One region of the Halalkalibacillus sediminis genome, then DNA from elsewhere that is predicted to be linked to it. Evidence: riboswitches for the same ligand, from Rfam matches in the RefSeq annotation. Region 1 holds a riboswitch; each other region holds the start of a gene.
The links. Region 1 has a riboswitch for cyclic di-GMP ahead of CEY16_RS05335 (response regulator transcription factor). Riboswitches for the same ligand answer to the same signal wherever they lie in the genome.
Positions count from the first base shown of each region.

Region 1 (4,718 bases):
CCATCAAATGACGATCAGATTCCATAATTTTATTCACTGCAGCAGTACGGCTGATGAATTCACCAAAATTTTTGGAACCTAGTACAACTTCCATATAATTAATGCTTCCACCCTGCTTTTGGTAGGAAGATAAACGTTCTTTTAAAATATCTAGTCGAAGTTCAATACGTTTTTCAATAATATCAATTTCTTCTTGTAGCTCATCTATATCTTCTTGAGTGATATCAATCTTAGCTTCTGTCTCGTCTAGTTGTTCTTGGTTTTTTTCAGATGCTTCTCTTAGTTGTTCAATTTCTTGATTCAATTCTTCAAGCTCGATTAATAAATCTGCCATTTCACTTTCTGCTTCGGACAAATTGCTTTTGATCTCTTGGCGTTCATCAGCAATTTTGGACTTACGATCTTCAAGGTCATCAATAGTTTCTGCGTGAATAGAGGTACCAATCAGTGCTCCTCCAATAAGAATTGATAAAAAGGTTGCACTCGTCATTTTTTTAAGCTTCAATTCAATCCCTACCTTCACTATGTATCTAATAATCTATAAAATACTTTTAATTCAGCCTAATTGCAAGTCTACCATCAATAAGTTTCACAAAGGTTATCATAATATTACAATTACATTTCAAGAGGAGGTTTTTTGCGACGAATTTCGACAATTCGATCTCAAATTACCAAATAGTTCATTTATAATGTAATTACATGTCAGAAAACAAAAAAACTCAAAAGCACATTTGCTTTTGAGTTGGTAATTTAAATTTAATGGCGTCCCAGGAGCGATTCGAAAGCCTGACCTTTTAGGTCTAGCATTCAGGTTTGTGTAGTTGAGTCACATTCTTATAAACCACTTATACTTTTACTTACTCAAACGTTCACGGTTTTCTTTCCTGGTGAGTACGTTAAGAGCCCAGATTAGTATTAGTGATAGGTAAACGAAAACTTCAACTGCATGAAACCTTATTTGAAGTACATAATACAAAATTATGACTATCAAAAGATATATCAACAATTCTATTGTGTTTAAAGTGTAATCTCTCTTCTATTTGTTTGACATTTCTTTATGTCCTTCCTTTGACGCTGTTACCATTATTATACAATTAGAGAATTCAGTTTGCAAAACAACACGGATAGAATACTTCATATAAAAGTGTCTGTTTCTCCATAGACAAGCATAACAATAAATGAAAGTTTTAGATGCATAGAAGAGCTCTCCAATTAAGGAGAGCTCTTCTCATACTATGACTTTGTAAATATAACTACTATTTTAATTGCGCTTTGAAGAGCAATTCATTGTAAAACAGTCCTTTCGGAAATTTGTTAATGGATAACACATTAAATCCTGCTCTTTTGAAATAACCTAAGTAGGAATCCTCATGTTGAATGAACTCCCCTTTGTCGAGTTTTTTCATTACCCAATTTTTAAGACATTTTTTATTAAGTAAGCAAGGCTCTAAAACGATCACTTCACTGTTTTCATTTTTCAGCACCCGACGAAACTCGGTAATATAGTGATCAATCTTCTCAACTGGTATATGATGCAATACTGCCACAATCATAATGATGTCAACTGAATTATTAGGTAACGGAAGTTGATACCCATGTAATGGTTTGAATTGATATTGTGGATACTTCTTTCTGGAATAACCAATTCTATCTAGGTCCGTGTCTAATCCTATATAATTTATAGGGGAAACAAGTATACAGTTCGCACCCGTTCCTGACCCGAAGTCTAAAACAGTCTTTTGTTTAAAATCACAGTGTTTTTTAATTTGCTGGTGGATATACCTTTCATTGAACCAATTAGGTCTAATGACCAGGTCATAAATGTGAGGGGACAGCTGCATGGTCAATCTCCTTAAATATTTTAAAATATACACTCTTCTCTATCTTGAACTGACTTTTTATTTTTATTCCAGCATATTTAAGGAAAATAATGTTCATAATCTTTTAAGTCAAAGTTATCTTAATGAAAAAAAGAGTGCCTCCAATTAATGGCTTCTCTCTTTATATCATGATATTCAAACATTCATTTACCTTGATAGTTGTAATTAATTTATAACACCAATTTGTTCTTGATTTCTTCATTATTATTTAAATTGTAGTATTTAAACTACTGCTAATGTTCTACCAGAGCAATCTCGCTATGATATAATTAGTAAAAGCTGTACTTGCCAGGGGCCCTGCTCTTGGCTTTTTAAAAACTTAAAGGGCAAACCTTACGAAAGTAAGAGACGCAAAGCCACGGACCTAAGGACTTCTATGGTAGCCGGGCTGCAATCACTTGTCCCTTTCTTGATGGAAGGTGATTTCTATTTATACTGTTGTGTTGGTTGACGATTCATGGTTTATTCGCCAGTGGTTGAAACAAATCTTAGAACAAACGGATCGATATCAGGTCATTGCTGAATCCTCAAATGGCAGAGAGGCTCTTCCTATCTATAAAAAGCACCATCCGGATATAGTAATTATGGACCTCATTATGGATGATTTAGATGGATTTCAAACGTTGTCACTTATGAAAAGACTATTTCCAGATGCTAAAGTCATCATGTGTTCTTCTCTAGCCCAACCTCATATCATCCAGCGATGTTTGGATTTAGGAGCAAAAGACTTTATAGAAAAACCATACTTTGAAGACCTCACTCGAAAATTAGATAAAGTGTTGATCGACTAAGCCAGTAAAAATCTGGCTTTTATTTTTTGCTTTTTTAGTCATTCGCCCATACATCAAGAAATTAGGAACCTAAACTGACGTTAAAAACTCAGGAGGAATTTCATGCGTTTAGATCAAAGAGCAAAAGATTTATTGAGTGAAGCTAGTTTGTATGGATTACTAACAAAAAGGTATGAATATGTGGAACCTCAGAAACACATGAGCTATTACCAAAGACATTTTAATGCTGTAATGCGACTCGAACAATATTTGATGCAACAAGGCTATAACCCTGGTCACGAGATGTCATCTCATCATCAAATGTAGCTATCATGTGTGTTTATTAATTTTATAATTTTGAAGCTACTTACACAAAATATCCTTTGCTTACCTATTTGGACAGTTTCACGTTAACAAAGCTCAAGCCGGAGTTAAAACTTAAAAAAGTAAAGGATTGGATAGTATTTGAATATGTAAATTAATCGCCAGAGCTGAAGCTCTGGCGATTAATTTATCTTTACACTCCCCATTTTATAAACCACCTACTAGACTTCAAAGTTCGATGTTTTGGCAACATTCAAATGATTAACTTCTAATCTACATCGCATTATATCGTGATGTGCATTATTTAAATGATGACTATTTTTTCTCTATTTTATTGACGTTGAATGACCACCTATACAACATATTTCTCCCTACATACCTTGATAGTGTAAGGAGGTGAAAAATAATGTCATCAAGTTGTGATAGATTAGCTAGAATTATTGGTGGTACTCCTCAAGTTTCAGATGGAGTATGTGTTGTTTCTAGACTAAGAAACATAGAAGCATCAATCTTGAACAGAAGAACAAGATCTCCATTAGCTTTACCATTTGCATTATCATTTGAAAATTCAGTAGGTGGGCGAACACTTAACTTGGGTGAAACAGTAATTCTCCAAGAAGAAATTAATCCTTTTATTTCAGCTCTCCGGTGGAGAGGCATAATGGTTACAGCTCTCCATAACCATTGGCTATTTGATGAGCCAAGGTTAATGTATATACACTGGGAAAAAATTGATAATCCATTTGATTTTGCAAGAGATAGTTTTGATGCTGCAGTAGAAGCAGGTTTATTTTAGTATAGTCTTAGCTCTCATTTTGAGAGCTTTCTTTTTTTTAATAAGCAGTACCTTATTTCGTATTTATTTTCTCAGTCTTATATGTACTACAACTTCTGAAATAGAAGCCTGTATTGTGACCTTCTTTCTTCTTGTTCGTATGAAATTTGGGGCCATAACCGTTTCCTCCTTAAAAATTCGCTTAATTGAAGTTCAACAGCTTTCTATTCGGTTGTCCTGCGGCTTAACGTCCAACAATCGACAGCAAAAAAAAATCCGCCAAGTAACCGTTTAATTGGACGATGCCTTTAACGGTTGATATGACGGATTTTTAAAACGTTATTTTTTTAAGAGCGTCCCAGGAGCGATTCGAACGCCCGACCGACAGCTTAGAAGGCTGGTGTAACTTTCAGATTTGTTCAGACTAAGTTGAGTTTCTACCTATTATATATGCGGTTAGACAAACTCTACTTATTTTTGTTCAGACCACTTCAGGACAAATTGTGCTGAAATTCTGCCCCATTCCTGCCCCAACTTGTTGGAAAGAGAATATTACCGCTTGAATTTAAAATAGACCATCAAATATTGATAACTTCCAAGGGGTGTACTTGTGTACGGAACATGTTAAAGGTAAATCAACTCAATTCAAGTGCAGTCAAATAGCTGATATAACAGTGTTTTTAAAATAGGTACATCAATTCGAATAAAACAAATTCAACATGTGGGGGTGGATTGGGGGTGTAGTAAAATAAAAGAAGGGAGCCTTATAAGCTCCCTTCATATTGATGTTGCGTTCGAATTGTTTTGATTAATCGAATTCAACTTTAAATTCAGTTTTTTCCTCAATGGTTTCATAAGAATTTAAATCTGTAACAGAATCAAAAACCACTCTCAAGCTATCTACAACCTCATCGTTCAATATATACCCAACTACATAATTATCTTCGGTACCTGCGTAAACCTCAGGTC
Region 1 covers NZ_PJNH01000001.1:1,005,503-1,010,220, forward strand. Annotated here, with positions in the region: gene CEY16_RS05325 (C40 family peptidase) at 1-505, opposite strand, end outside; gene CEY16_RS05330 (class I SAM-dependent methyltransferase) at 1,257-1,841, opposite strand; cyclic di-GMP riboswitch class I at 2,196-2,276, shown strand; gene CEY16_RS05335 (response regulator transcription factor) at 2,300-2,671, shown strand; gene CEY16_RS05340 (hypothetical protein) at 2,774-2,977, shown strand; gene CEY16_RS05345 (DUF1259 domain-containing protein) at 3,381-3,770, shown strand; gene CEY16_RS05350 (hypothetical protein) at 4,558-4,718, opposite strand, start outside.

Region 2 (4,718 bases), on a different contig from region 1:
ATGGAACGGAGTAATTCTGGGTCATTCAAAGTATCTTTTAAAATAGCCTCTGAAAAGAACAGTCGATCTTCCTTGGTAAATAGGTGGGGCATCAGGTGCCGCATGGCCTCTGGTTGTTTCACTACACGATTCGACGGCCCTTTCCATATTTCCCGGGAAATAGATAGGGACCAGTGGAATAAATCTGGAGCTCGTTTAATATCTGTTTGAATATCAGTGACGAATATCCTTAGTTTCATATCAAGATCATCGCTCATCAAATCGATGATTTCTTGAAAATTCACTACATCTTGCTCACTATGAATCTCTTCAAATATGCAAACATGATTAACTTCATTCCATAAGAAGAGAAGGTTTTTACCCAGCATGGTTTCGACCGATTCCCGGAATAATTCCTGATTGATAGAGGAGGTTTCCATTTGGATGTGGACGAAGCGATACAGGTCAATTTCGTGTGGCACTTCTTTGGAGTAATTATTCAAATAGGATAGCCATTTGGTTTCTTTACTCGTATGTATGGGTTCTGAATTTATTGCATCTAATAACTCACGTTGGTCTTCATTCACCTCATTTGAAGGGATAAAATATACTTTCCCTTGGTGATGAATTGCAACATCTTCGCCTAAAGTTGAAGGTTGTTGTGAAATTGAAGGGAAGATTTGCTTTAGCTTTAGTAAGTCCATTGTAGGCCTCCTCATGTTAATGGCCGATTTGAAAGTTATGGATATTATATCATTTTCAAGTTACTACGTTTAGTATAAAACAAAAGCTTGGGTAGTCTGCTGATTAGCAGGTCCCAAGCTTTTTTCGTGTTAAGCATTTTCTTCAAATGCTTTACGATTTCTAAGTTTGATGATGCGGTAGATGTGACTGACAATCACTTTACCCACCGCATAGGCGGGAACAGCAATGATCATGTACACAATACCACCGAATTTAGCTGCGAACAGTAATAAGAAAATAATTGTGATCGGATGAATCTGTAATTTTTTCCCCATAACTTGCGGAGAAATTAAATTACTTTCAAGTTGTTGTACGATTACAACGATGATAATAACCAACAATGCTTGGAAAGGCGATTGTAATACCCCGACAATGACCGCTGGGAACGTTCCGATCCAAGGGCCAATAAATGGGATGAAGTTCGTGAACAATGCCACGAGCGCGAGTATCAATGCATATCGAAGATCGATGATCATAAAGCCAATGTATACAAGAACCCCGACACATAAACTTACAATAATTTGTCCCTGGATGTATGAACTGAGTGCATCATCCATTTCATCTAAAATATCCCCGACTTCCGTGCGGTATTTTTTCGGCAAAAACCCAAGAATTCTTTTTGGTAATCTCTCGCCATCTTTCAGCAAATAAAACAACACGAAAGGTACAACCACCATGATAATCAAAATGCTGGCTATCACACCTATGTAAGTTGTTAGGTTTGAAGCGATAGTTGTCAAGAATTCAGTAACTTGCCCTTCTAAATTACTTAAGTATGATTCTATTTCTGCTTGCGAAGGCGCGATTCGGGAGAACCATTCGCTATTCTGAATAGCAATTAAATACTGGTTAGCACTTTCAATCAAGTCAGGCACACTATTAACTAAGTTATCGAACTGACGTTGTAACTCAGGTGCAATCAGTGTGATTAATAATGTTATCAAGCCTATTCCCGATAGAAAAACAATAAGAATCGCCACAGGGCGCGGCATTTTTCTATCTAGTAAGTCGACGATTGGCCGAATTAGATAATACAAAATCCCTGCAATGATCAAAGGTGTAAATATTGTTTGAAATAATACGAAGATCGGTTCGAATATAAACTGGACCTTTGTTGATAAGAAAATGATCAACATGATGATTATTATTGCGTAGCCTATTCTGAACCATTTGGTATTTGGCACCAATTCCACCAACTCTCTATATCTTTTCTATTATTGTAATATACGACCTCTGCAATGTCTAAGATAGTAGGGAAAATTCTTCTAATAGATTGCTAATATCAGTTTTACCATTAGGTTAAATAATAAACTATAAATTTCCAGATACATTTCACTTTAATTTTTGAGCAGAATAGTGCATAATAATATTTAATAAACAGAATTTTCAAACTATATGGGGTGGTGAGTGTGCAAACAGTAAAATTCTTGAAACCGTACTACGTGAAAAAGGATGAGCGTTTCGTAAGAGTCGTTTTAGCTTTCCAGTATTTCTCTATTGAAATGGATGATCGAGTGTATCAGTTCATACCACTCGATGCTCGAGAAATTGTCATTGATCGAACGAACCGCAGTATCGTTAATTTACATGATTTATTCGTTTTCCAAAAAGGAGTCCGGTATATCAAGTTGCCACTCCAAGAATTGATGAAGTTTGAAGCGTTTGAAGATCAGATGCAACAGATTATTGAGGAATTCTTAGATGAGGATTTAGCTGTATCAAAATTAGAAGCAGAGTTAGTTTGTGGTGAATTAGAGCTTGCAAATGTGCATCGATTGATAGATCAGGCATTATCTGTAGGTGATGAGAAGTCTTTTATTGAACTGACTGGCATGCTTCAAAAATAAGTTCCATGAAAAAATCGCGGCGTATGTTTTTATCTGCCGCGATTTTTACATTTTTTTTATCTCTTTCAAGTAAATCATGTAGCCCCTAACTCCTTACTTCAGATTCTCGGTCTTTCTTTCTGTAAAAACTGTTTTACTTCTCTCTTACTAAGGCCCATCTCTCTAGCTTCTTTCATTAATTGGACCCACTCACGATCTAAACCCTTAGAAGAATAATTGCTTTGAGCTGATACACCTCTCATGTTCTCCTCCTCGACTTCTAAGGCAGCTGTGCTGTCATAGGAGGCTCCCGTAGACCACTCGCTTTGCGCCCCAACTTTTCAGTAGGTTTGCCTTTATCTATCGTATTTTCCCCTTGGTTATATTGTAATAGATTACCACAAAAAAACTAGTCCTATTTTATCAAAAAATTTCGATAATTTATGATGGATAATCTCTTTAATTACATTAAAATTGTCGATTAACGTTGGACAATAGCGAAGAACTACTACTTGGGTCAGTATTCTTCTGATGGAGTTTGGAGCCACTGATTCACCTCTTGGACAAATGCATCTTTTATTTCCTTTTTGGTGGAGTTATATGTTAATTGCAGGTCACTTATGATTTCTTTGGAATCATCATTACCTTCAAGTTCTAATTCCAGCTCTGATAATAATTCGTGGAAAGTGACATCAGCTTCGTCTTCCAAGTCTGCGGCTTGACGTTCATATTTCAGTAAAAGTAAGCCACGTTTGATCAAATTATTTTCGTTTTCATACTCTTCAGCTGCTTCATTTTTCAGCTGTTGGATTTCTTCCATAATTTCTTCTTCGAGAGATATGAATCTTTTTTCGTATTCTTCAGGGATCTCTTCTTGGAATGAATCATCTAACTTTTCAGGTGCGCTTATCGTCCAACTTTCATCATTAACCATTATTGAATTACTTTTTTCTTCGCTGGATGGCAACGAATTTTCCTTTTCAGGAGTATCAAGAGGGAGAGGGTCTGCTATAGAATCCTTACTGATTGATGTCTCGAAACTGTTTTCCCATCTTTCATAAAAGTCCAATCCATTGGTAAACAATACGTATGTAATGAATAAAAAAAGAATCAGTAGTACTTTGCGCATCTTGTTTCACACTTTCTATTGGTGTTTGGGTGTAAATGAAGTCCTATTCTCAATATTGTCTCTGAGCACAGATTCTATACGTATTGTTTGCTTGAATTTGCTTAAAATCGGACTTTTAGGGTTCCCTCATTAATTCGTGGGATAAATAGTCGCTATTTACTGCCGAATGTTCGCTATAAAGAGTAGATTTGATTTTTTTATATAGAAGTTGACAGTGGTAGAATGGGGTTTGTCTCTAAAAGGTGATTATTCTGCGACACTTTAGGGAATTATATCTAAAACTTAAAACAAAAAGGGGTTTTAAAATTGAGTGGTAGGACAACAGATCAAATGCAAAGAAAGAAGCTAAGTAAGACACTTAAACCGCATTGGGTATGGGCTATCGCACTTGGTTCTTCAATCGGGTGGGGTTCATTCGTACTACCTGCTGATTGGATGAATCAAGCCGGGCCAATGGGTGTTATTTTAGGTTTAAGTATCGGTGCCGTATTAATGGCGATCATTGCGATCAGTTACGGTGTCCTGATTAAAAACTATCCAGTCTCTGGTGGTGAATTTGCTTATGCTTTCTTAAGTTTGAACCGTGTCCATGCATATATTAGTGGTTGGTTCTTGACGCTTGGGTACATATGTATTGTAGCGTTGAATGCCACAGCTTTCGCATTGATGTTGAAATTCTTGCTTCCTGATTTCATACAACAGATGAAAATGTATGAAGTAGCAGGGTGGGACGTTTATTTCACTGAAGTTATCATTGTAGTTTTATTAGTGTCAGTATTTACGATATTGAATATCCGCGGCTCTGGATTATCAGGTCGCTTGCAATTTATTTTCTGTTTGATTTTAATTGGAGGAGTATTCACTCTTACTGGTTGGATGGCTTCTGATACAGCAACGTCTTTCAGTAATTTGCAGCCAGCTTTCAACCCAGAAGTGACACCTCTTGCTGCGATATTAACTATTGTTGCGATATCACCGTTCGCATATGTCGGATTTGACAATGTGCCACAGGCTGCTGAAGAATTTAATTTTTCTTCTAA
Region 2 covers NZ_PJNH01000002.1:491,237-495,954, forward strand. Annotated here, with positions in the region: gene CEY16_RS08570 (PucR family transcriptional regulator) at 1-683, opposite strand, end outside; gene CEY16_RS08575 (AI-2E family transporter) at 813-1,907, opposite strand; gene CEY16_RS08580 (IDEAL domain-containing protein) at 2,133-2,570, shown strand; gene CEY16_RS08585 (anti-repressor SinI family protein) at 2,669-2,812, opposite strand; cyclic di-GMP riboswitch class I at 2,831-2,914, opposite strand; gene CEY16_RS08590 (hypothetical protein) at 3,067-3,678, opposite strand; gene CEY16_RS08595 (APC family permease) at 4,009-4,718, shown strand, end outside.
Region 2: linked by a shared signal. The riboswitch ahead of CEY16_RS08585 (anti-repressor SinI family protein) and the one ahead of CEY16_RS05335 (response regulator transcription factor) in region 1 are both predicted to bind cyclic di-GMP.

Region 3 (4,718 bases), on a different contig from region 1:
TCTTTAAATAATAAAAATGAACGATAACAGAGCCTTCATGATAACAAGTGATCATTTGAAGTCATTTTATCTATAGAATTAAATATCCGATGAAGACTCCTACTGCTCCGAATAGTAATGCGAATCCGATATTCCAAGCTGTCAGCTGATACGGATTACGTTTAAAGTATTGGTTAAGCATCGTAATTGGCACATTGAATGTTCCAGTCATATCATTTGCTACGACCGAAATAATCATCACCACCGAAACACTAAGCGGATTGATCGTATCTAGAAAAGGGGTGACGAAAATTCCTTGAAGACTCAATGTCACCAAAGGGTGAAAACCGAAAAACGCTAGAATCATTGAGCTGAACATCAAGACGATCAACAGGATTAATGGAGATTCCTCCATCCAAGCAATTGAATCGAAGACACCTTCAAAGATCCCGGTAACCTCCACGATTTCGTTAAAAACCCCAACTGGAACCAATAACATGACGAAATTCTGCATCGTCCAAATGTGATCTCCCCACACTTCCTGGTTGTAACGGATGAATGTACGAAGCTTATTGATCATAATCGACCAAAAGATCGTGTAAGGGACAATGATTAGAACAATCGCTTCAAAAAATTCGAGCCCAATTATGAAATGAACTGCAGAAGCGGTACCAATGAAGAAGATCAGAAAAGCTCCTAAATGTGACAGCTTTCTCATGTTTTCTGAGGCCTGACTTGTACTCGAACTTTCAGAAGTGAGTTCATGCTTTCGATATTTAAAGTATCCCAATGCTAATTCAGATAGGACCATTATAAGAGAAAAGACAAATAGAATCGGTAACAGATGTAAATAGGATGCTCCTGTAATTGCAACTACTAAAGCGATATATACTTCGATAGGACTCCAAACATTCGCTGCAGCAAAAGGTCTTAAAATACCTCTAGTAGCGAATTGATGGGTGATTTTGTCATTGAAGATAGCTGTTTTGGCTTGAATAAATCGATAAACTAAAGGTATTGTCGATAGAAAGATGAAGATCGTCAGGACATAACTCGTTAAGTAGGATTTGACGTAAAACTTTCCTAAGTTTGGTGTATTAGATTTAAGTACATCATACATGGATTGGTCGTACTTTCCGACAATCATGAAGTGATTGATGAAAGGAATCAAGTATAAAAGTGACAACAATAGACCCATCGAAGTGAAATAGTAAACCAGCTCTGCATACTCCAATTCGAATATAAAAAACAGAAGGAATGAGATGATCGTAAAAATGATTCCAATCATTTGGTATGTTCTAGTAGCCCCTTTAAACGAAATTAGCAGGGCAAGCATCCCGACGACGCCTTGGGTAAATAACAATATCTCAGAATCTATAAAAAGAAGGAGGATATAAATGAGTACAAACCCAGTGTAAGTATGAAACTGTAACCTTTTCATCTGATCCCCTCCTTATATCCACTACCATCCTATCAAACGAATGATTCAACTCCAATGGTTTAGAATATCCATTGTTATAGTTCAATTGAATGTCCTTAAGCTGTGATTTTTGCAAAAATCACATTCAATTGAACTATTTTCAAAAAAAACCTCAAAAAATATGATTTTTTTTCGAATATTAAAAAAGTAATCTTATAAAACTATATAGTTTCCATTTTTTTCAATTAATCAGAAGAAAAGTTTACCTGTTAATCAATTTAATCCTACTATTAAACTAGGACTTGTAGATATATGGATGTTTGTATATCTAAAGATATAAATAATTGGTAAGTTTGACCGATTCCTAGTATGGTAGTAATGGTTTATTCTAGCAATAAGATTTAGTCAAGCAAACTGAATAGTTGCTGCATCTCGATAATGGCAAAACTGGTGAAAACCAGTGACGCAAAGCTACAGGGGCTTCTGTGCATCACGCACAATGCCAGCCAGTTACCGAAGGAACAGGGATCTATGCAAACAAAGCGAAAACCTCCCATCTAAGAGCCAGTGGAAGTGTATTTCGTGGACTTTTCATAGACAATAACCCCGCCTATCGGTAATGGCGGGGTTATTTTTATATCCAGGAGGTGAAATTCTTACGTGAAAATCGTTAACCTGAGTAACAATCAAGTTGTTGGTGACAATGTCCAACAAGCCTACACCTTTTTCAAGAGGTTGAAAGGGCTCATGTATACAAAAGAATTACCATCAGGGAACGGTTTACACATTAAACCCTGCCAGTCGGTGCATTCCTATTTCATGCGGTATCCCATTGACGTCATTTACATTAACAAATCACAAGAAGTGGTTGCCTTAGACATTGGGCTATTGCCGAATAAAATCGGGAAGCGACGAAAAGATGCTGAATCAGTGATCGAAGTAACTGCTGGAACTATCGTGGATACGGACACGGCGATCGGTCACCAACTAAACATTATATTTTAAGGGAGAGATTAAAGTTATGAAACAATTTTTTGAGAACTTTTTAAGAGAAGAAGATGGACAAGGTATGGCTGAGTACGCGTTGATTTTAGGAGTTTTAGCAGTTGGAGTTGTAGCAGTATTGATTACGTTTGGAGATGCAATTATTGATGCGTTTAATGATGTGATTGCTAAATTCGATGAAACACCAACTGGAACAGATTCTACAACAGGATAATAATTTTTACCCCCTAATTAATAAATAGATTTGGAAAGGAGGAGAACCATGACGTTGATTAATTTGCTCTTATTTATTGTGTTACTTATCTGTGTCGTGACAGACGTGAAAAATCGAAAAATCTACAATAACGTATTACTACCAGCTTTAGTTTTGGCTCTCCTCCTTAATCCAATCAGTTTTGGTCTAGAAGGATTGATGAATGCTTTTCTAGGTTTGCTTTTAGGTTTCGGAATTCTATTGATTCCATATCTGATGGGTGGAATGGGTGCTGGAGATGTGAAGTTATTAGCGGTGATCGGTGCGATTAAAGGACCGGCTTTTGTTTTTGCTACGGCGGTTTATATGGCATTGATCGGAGCGGTGATCGGTTTAGCGATCTTGCTGTTCAGAGGTGGGTTTTTCAACCGTATGAAATCTTTCTTTCGTGCTCTATTCAACATGAGATATGGAATGAATCTTGATCTTCCAGAGAAACAATCGTTTCAGAAAACGTTCCCCTACGGTGTAGCGATCGTTGGCGGAGCGGTTGTTTCGTTTTTCTTTGGCGGAGTGGTGATTTAGATGAGGCTTCGCCGTGACCAGAAGGGACAATCGATTGTTGAGTTTTCGTTGATCATACCTTTATTAATGATTATTTTAGTAGGAGTATTCGATGTTGGACGGATGATGTATTCCTATACTGGTTTGCACTTCACTGCTCAAGAAACCGTTCGTCTAGGTGGTTTCGGTTATCAGGACAGTGAAATTGTGGAATTTGCTCACAACAATTTTCAAACGGGTGATTCGGATAAGCTTGAAGTGTCGGTTTCTCCAGATGATGCAAGCCGAAAGTCAGGAGAGTATGTAACGGTCACCTTGACTTACCCAGTAGAACCATTCACCCCTTTTGCTAAACAAATATTCGACGGTGCGGTCCAGCTCACTGCTGATTCAACGATTCGAGTAGAGTGAAGGAGAGTATAAGTGATGAATTTCAAGTCTTTCTTTAAAAATGAAAGAGGGCACGCAGCGGTGATCGTCACATTTTCTTTTACAGCTCTCTTGGCGATGACAGGCTTAGTAGTGGATGGTGGCATGCTGTACATGACAAAGACACATTTGCAAAAAACCGCCAATGCAAGTGTGTTGTCGGGGGCGCAAGAACTGACAGCTGACGATGAACTGACTGTAAGGCAAATAGTCGATGAAACCCTGGGTCACCATGAAGAGTTAGATTCGTTCTCAGGTATTATCATTAATTTGGACGAAAAAGTGACATTGGAGCTACAGAAACCAGTTAACACAGTATTCATGAAATTATTCGGTATCGATTCGATTGATGTGGAGGCGCGAGCCACTGCCAGTTTAGGAAAGATGGGAAGAGCGATTGGAGCTGCACCCTTGGGAATCGATGAATCCGTTCAACTTAATTACGGAGAAGAATACTCATTGAAAGTCGATGCTGGCGATTCAGATACAGGAAACTTCGGGGTCCTCGCTTTGGATGGTCCAGGGGCTCAAACTTATGAGCAGACGTTGCTATGGGGATCAGATTATGAACTTACTGTGGGAGATGTACTTGATACACAGACGGGTAATATCGCAGGTAAAACGAGAAGTTCTGTGGAAGAGTTGGTAAACAGTTGTGAAAACATGTACGAACGGGATTGTAGACGCATTCTTCTTATACCTGTTTATAAACCTTACAATCATGATCAGAATCAAATGCAACAAGTTGAAATTACGGGGTTTGCTTATTTTTATATTTCAGAAGCCATGAGTCACGATGATGATACGATCCGTGGAACTTTCATAGAACGTACGGGAACAGGTTTTGAATTAGACGAAGCGGTAGAACGTGGAGCATTTACAGTAAGACTGACGGAGTAGGTGACAGATATGCAATCAAAATTATTATTTCTTGTAGCGATCCTAATGGCACTCATTACGACCGCTATTTTTTTCTATTCTACACAGAACGAAGCAACAGAAACGGATGAAGAGGAAATTCCTATGGTCGATGTAGTCGTAACGACTTCAGCCATACAGGAAAACCAAACGATCACTTCAGAGGATGTCATGTTGGAGTCGGTTCCTGAGGAGCAAGCACATCCATCA
Region 3 covers NZ_PJNH01000003.1:270,416-275,133, reverse strand. Annotated here, with positions in the region: gene CEY16_RS11080 (hypothetical protein) at 71-1,420, opposite strand; cyclic di-GMP riboswitch class I at 1,830-1,917, shown strand; gene CEY16_RS11075 (DUF192 domain-containing protein) at 2,060-2,404, shown strand; gene CEY16_RS11070 (Flp family type IVb pilin) at 2,421-2,618, shown strand; gene CEY16_RS11065 (A24 family peptidase) at 2,667-3,182, shown strand; gene CEY16_RS11060 (TadE/TadG family type IV pilus assembly protein) at 3,183-3,572, shown strand; gene CEY16_RS11055 (pilus assembly protein TadG-related protein) at 3,588-4,490, shown strand; gene cpaB (Flp pilus assembly protein CpaB) at 4,500-4,718, shown strand, end outside.
Region 3: linked by a shared signal. The riboswitch ahead of CEY16_RS11075 (DUF192 domain-containing protein) and the one ahead of CEY16_RS05335 (response regulator transcription factor) in region 1 are both predicted to bind cyclic di-GMP.

Region 4 (4,718 bases), on a different contig from region 1:
CATTACCATTGGCGTCAGTCCAAGTCGTTTGGTTACCGACTTTATCGTAGGTCCACGAGTTTTCGCGGCCCATTGGATCAATCACTTTCGTACGATTGCCTTCTATATCATAATCAAACGATAGTGTACGGTCATATTGGTCTGAGATTTTAACAATATTGCCTCGATCATCATAGTCATAATCGAAAACTTTTTGAGTTGTTCCAGTTTTGATTGTAACTTTATCGACGCCAAATTCTTCATAAAGATAGTCCGCTGTCTCAGTTGAACGATCAATATGAGTCGGGCGACCCAAGACATCCCTTGTAAAAGTTGTGATTTCCCCTTGTGGGTTTTCGATCGTTTTAATATGACCAAGTTTATTGTATGTGTAACGGGTCACGCCTGCAGCGTCAGTGATTTTTTCAACTTGACCTTTACCGTCATAATCATAGGTAGTGGTACGGTTAATTGGGTCTTTGATTGTTTTAATGCGACCTTGGTAATCGTACGTGTACGAAGTAACAACGCCATTTCCTTTATCTTCAGTTAAGACATTGCCTCTTGCGTCATATGAATAATTAGTTGTCGAGCCATTTGGCAGTGTTTCTTTTGTAATTCGACCTAAATCATCGTGTTCGTACAACGTTTTTTTGCCGTGAGGGTCTATGACTTCTTCCACAAATCCCTGGTCGTTATAGACCATTTCCGTTGTATTGCCTTTAACATCTGTCATATGAGTCATTTGACCACGTTCATCGTACTCGAACTCAACGTATACGCCTTCTGGGTCAATACGTTTTTCTAAATTCCCTTGTTCATCGTACTCAAATTTCGTAACACCTTTTAAAGGATCAATAATTTTAGTTGGCTGCTCCCATTGATCATGGTATTTGGTTTCCGTCACACCGCCAGCTAAATTAACTTTCTTCGTACGGTTGCCGTGGTCATCGTAAGCGTAAGAAATCGTTCCCTGAGGTGATGTAATACTTTTTACATTATTGTCGTCATCATAGGTATTTGTAGTAACTTCCCCTAACGGATTTTCTGTACGTGTGATTTGACCATCATTGTGCTCATAGGTCCATTTATTATTATCAATGTCGGTAACTGTCGTCGTGTTGTTAGTGTAAGACATGCGATAGTAGACATCTCCATACATTTCAACACTTGTAATTTGCTCGTTTGAATTGTAACTAAAGTTAGTAGTTTCACCGTCTTTTGTAATAGAAGTGACGTGGTTATTCGAATCATAAGTGTATGCTAAAGTGGATCCGTCAGCACGAGTAATTTTTTCTAAACGATTTTGATTATCATATTTGAATTGAACGGTTCTACCGAATGGGTCCTCGATCGAATCTATTAATTTTCCATTCCAATTAAATGTGATAGTACGTCCTGTTGTATCAGTAATTTGTTTTAGCTTACCAGTTTTCGTATAGTCATACTCAAATGCATTTCCATAGCGATCTTCCTGACGAATCATTTTACCTTTTCTAGGATCGAAATCGTACTCATGGTCTTCTGGCGGCTCATAATTTGGACTGTTCGGATCGCGCCATGGAGCGTAGTAGCCATTATATGTAACCTTTGATCCGTCTTTCTTTGTCACAACATATTGATCATCATCTTTACTAATACGTGTGAGCTTAGTTCCGTCTTCTAATTCTTCATAATAACCTTTGTGAAGTTTATAGTTGATTAACGGGTCATCATCATAGCTTGTGACCGCCGCTTCTTCACCATCCATAACAAAGTTATATGAATGCACACTTCCGTCAGGGCGTGTTTCAGCTATGTGAAATTCAGCGTAAAGTCTTAATTCAGATTCAATATTAGGCATCCATCCTAAGCCCAAAGCAGTTTCTTCATCTAAATCTTTCATGTATGAACGTTCGAAAATATAGTCTGCTCCGATTCCTGAAAGTTCTAGATCAGTAGCTTGTAAGTCTAGTTTTCCTGTTGCTAAGTTGACAGGGTTTTCGAATTTCTGGGTTGGGATATCTTCTGAGGTAGGGTTACTTTCTCGGTGATTAGGAGCGACGGTTGGAGTCATATCCCCTTGCATCGCAGGTGGTAGTGTAGGTCCAATATTCTGTGTTGGTTGTGGTAAAGGTGCTGGATCTTGTCCGATTTCCGGCATGAAATCCATAATTCCTCCAGGATTCATCAAATCAGCCGGATTCAGCTCCCCTTTTTCAGCATTAAGATTGTTAGTAGCATTTTGCGGATAAATTGGTGTGCTAGTAAACACAAGCAAAATAACAATCAAGCTAATTAATACTCTTCTCGTCTTTCTATAAGCTTTTTTCAGCATAAAAGCTTTCCCCCTATATAAATTACTGACAAGTTGTAACTTCGTGGTGGGGGCTGTGACGTTGAAAGGGGAAAGCCTTAGTTGACCGCACAAAAAATGTGCATACCAAATTAAACTTGCGGTTTGGAATGCACACTTATCTTACTTTTTTTGCAACCCAGCCGTCGTAGCACCTTTGTCTTGCTTTAGACCTGAGGCTTTGCGTCCCCGCCTTTCAACGAGTTTGCCCATACATATAAAATTGTGGTTATAAAAACCTAGAAAATAATTCCTATAAAACGAATTACACCCAAATGTTATATAACTTTGTGACTAAAGTCAACCTACATTTTGACATTTTTATGCATAATTCTTCAATTATCGTGGGGAAAGGTCTACAAGAGCCCAAGTTATATTTTGGATCATATGACCACCCTTTCCGTATTAACTGCCTTAAATACAAACCCCGTATTACCATTAAAGTGGTACGGGGTTTGTATAATACAGTCTAAGGCTTTTAATTTGGATCAGTCTCTTTTTTTTCTCAAAACTCTACATATCATGATCCGATTTCTGTTTTTGCTGAGAATGATTTCGCTGTTTTACTTTGTGCGAGCCTTGCAGCGGTTTGCCGTATGGCTGTTTTGGACTCTTTGGTAAATTTGGTTCTTCCTGTTGTTTTGGCCCTTTAGGTCGTCCGCTCATTTTCTATCTCCTCCTTCGCTGATTTACAGATATCTTTTGACAAGAGAAAGAAATTCATACTTTGAAAAGCTAAATCTTAACCGCACTTACCTAATCCATGTATTGTATATCTTATCAACTTACTTTGGCTCATAAAGATGGGGTTTTTGAATTCTCTGTTTACTTATTAAAGAGTTGAGGTAAGGCTTCTTACAAAATAAATAATTTATAGACAAACCATATTCAATCTGAGGATTTCGTTTAATATTCGAAAAGACAAAAGAATTAACATTAATGCCTTCTAAAAAAACATATGTTTGATTAGGAATGTAAAAAAGATGATTTTGGTCTTGAGCTTCCATTATTAAGCCCGTTTCAGTTACTAGTAGAGGGGCTTGATCTGCACCATCACCTATTTTTAGGAGGCATGCATAGGTTGAGATCAGTAGGTGTAAGCTTGGTTATTCTTGCAGCTATTTGTTGGGGCGTTAGTGGAGGAATTGCGGACATTTTAATGAACAAGGGCTGGGATCCCATTGTCATTTCCCTTTATCGAGGGGTTGTTGGCTTTGTATGTTTTTTCATATGGTTTCTTTTACGATTCAAACAAAACTGGACCACCTCTACTCGTTTATATGTATGGGCCTTATTAGCTGGTGTTGGTGTCGCTGGGAATTTCACTTTTTATTTCCTTGCTATTCAAGCCTCAAGCGTGGCGGTTGCTGTAACTTTGATGTGCACAGCACCAGTGTTCGTCCTTGTCATCTCTTTTGTATCAGGAATCGAACGCTCGACTTGGTTTAAATGGGGATGCATCTTCGTTGTACTTATGGGGATTATCATGCTTACAGGGGCCTACAATACTGGATCATTATCAGTCGGTTTTCTAGGAGTGATTTTCGGGCTTGCTGCTGGTCTGTCTTATGCGTTATTTATATTCGGTTTTAAAAACGCCTCTTCGATCGGAAGGCCACAAACCATCTTAACCATCGCATTCTTTTCATTTTGTCTCGTCCTTTTTATTATTGCGGACATTGATGAAGTTGCTAGTGTCGCAGTATCAAACGACGTAGGCTGGTTTTTTTTATTGGGGATCCTTGGGGCTGGAATTTCGTTTATGTTGTACGTGGTTGGCATACGGTATATCGCCCCAACCACCGCTTCAATGGTCGCCATGATCGAGCCGGTAACAGCTGCTTTGTTTGGCTTTCTGCTTATTGGAGATCATTTGACCCTCATTCAACTTCTTGGAATGGCGCTTATCCTGATGACGGTAGTTGTGCTTAGTGTGAGGAAGCCTGTTCGTTCTAAATAAGTTTTGACCAAATAGCCTTCCAGTTGCTTTCCCTCCTACTTTTCAAATGCAAAAAAACAGGGTATATGTAAATTAATTAATATTAAAAAGGAGTTTGAAGAGCAACTATGGCTTACTTACTATTAATAGTCGGCTTCGGTCTTTTAATTAAAGGGGCTGATCTTTTCGTCGATGGATCCTCCAACATTGCTAGGCTACTCCGTGTCCCGCCAATTTTGATAGGGTTAACGATTGTAGCTTTGGGAACAAGCTCTCCTGAGGCAACCGTTAGTATCATTGCAGCATTACAGGGAAATTCTGAAGTTTCACTGGGGAATGTAGTTGGAAGTAATATCTTTAATATCACTCTAGTAGTGGGTATTGCAGCGTTTCTATATCCATTAATAGTTGAGAAAGAAACAACCAAAAAAGAAATACCATTTACATTGCTGGCTAGTGGAGCTT
Region 4 covers NZ_PJNH01000006.1:7,225-11,942, forward strand. Annotated here, with positions in the region: gene CEY16_RS14820 (DUF2515 family protein) at 1-2,296, opposite strand, end outside; cyclic di-GMP riboswitch class I at 2,445-2,534, opposite strand; gene CEY16_RS14825 (small acid-soluble spore protein P) at 2,828-2,980, opposite strand; gene CEY16_RS14830 (DMT family transporter) at 3,396-4,274, shown strand; gene CEY16_RS14835 (calcium/sodium antiporter) at 4,382-4,718, shown strand, end outside.
Region 4: linked by a shared signal. The riboswitch ahead of CEY16_RS14820 (DUF2515 family protein) and the one ahead of CEY16_RS05335 (response regulator transcription factor) in region 1 are both predicted to bind cyclic di-GMP.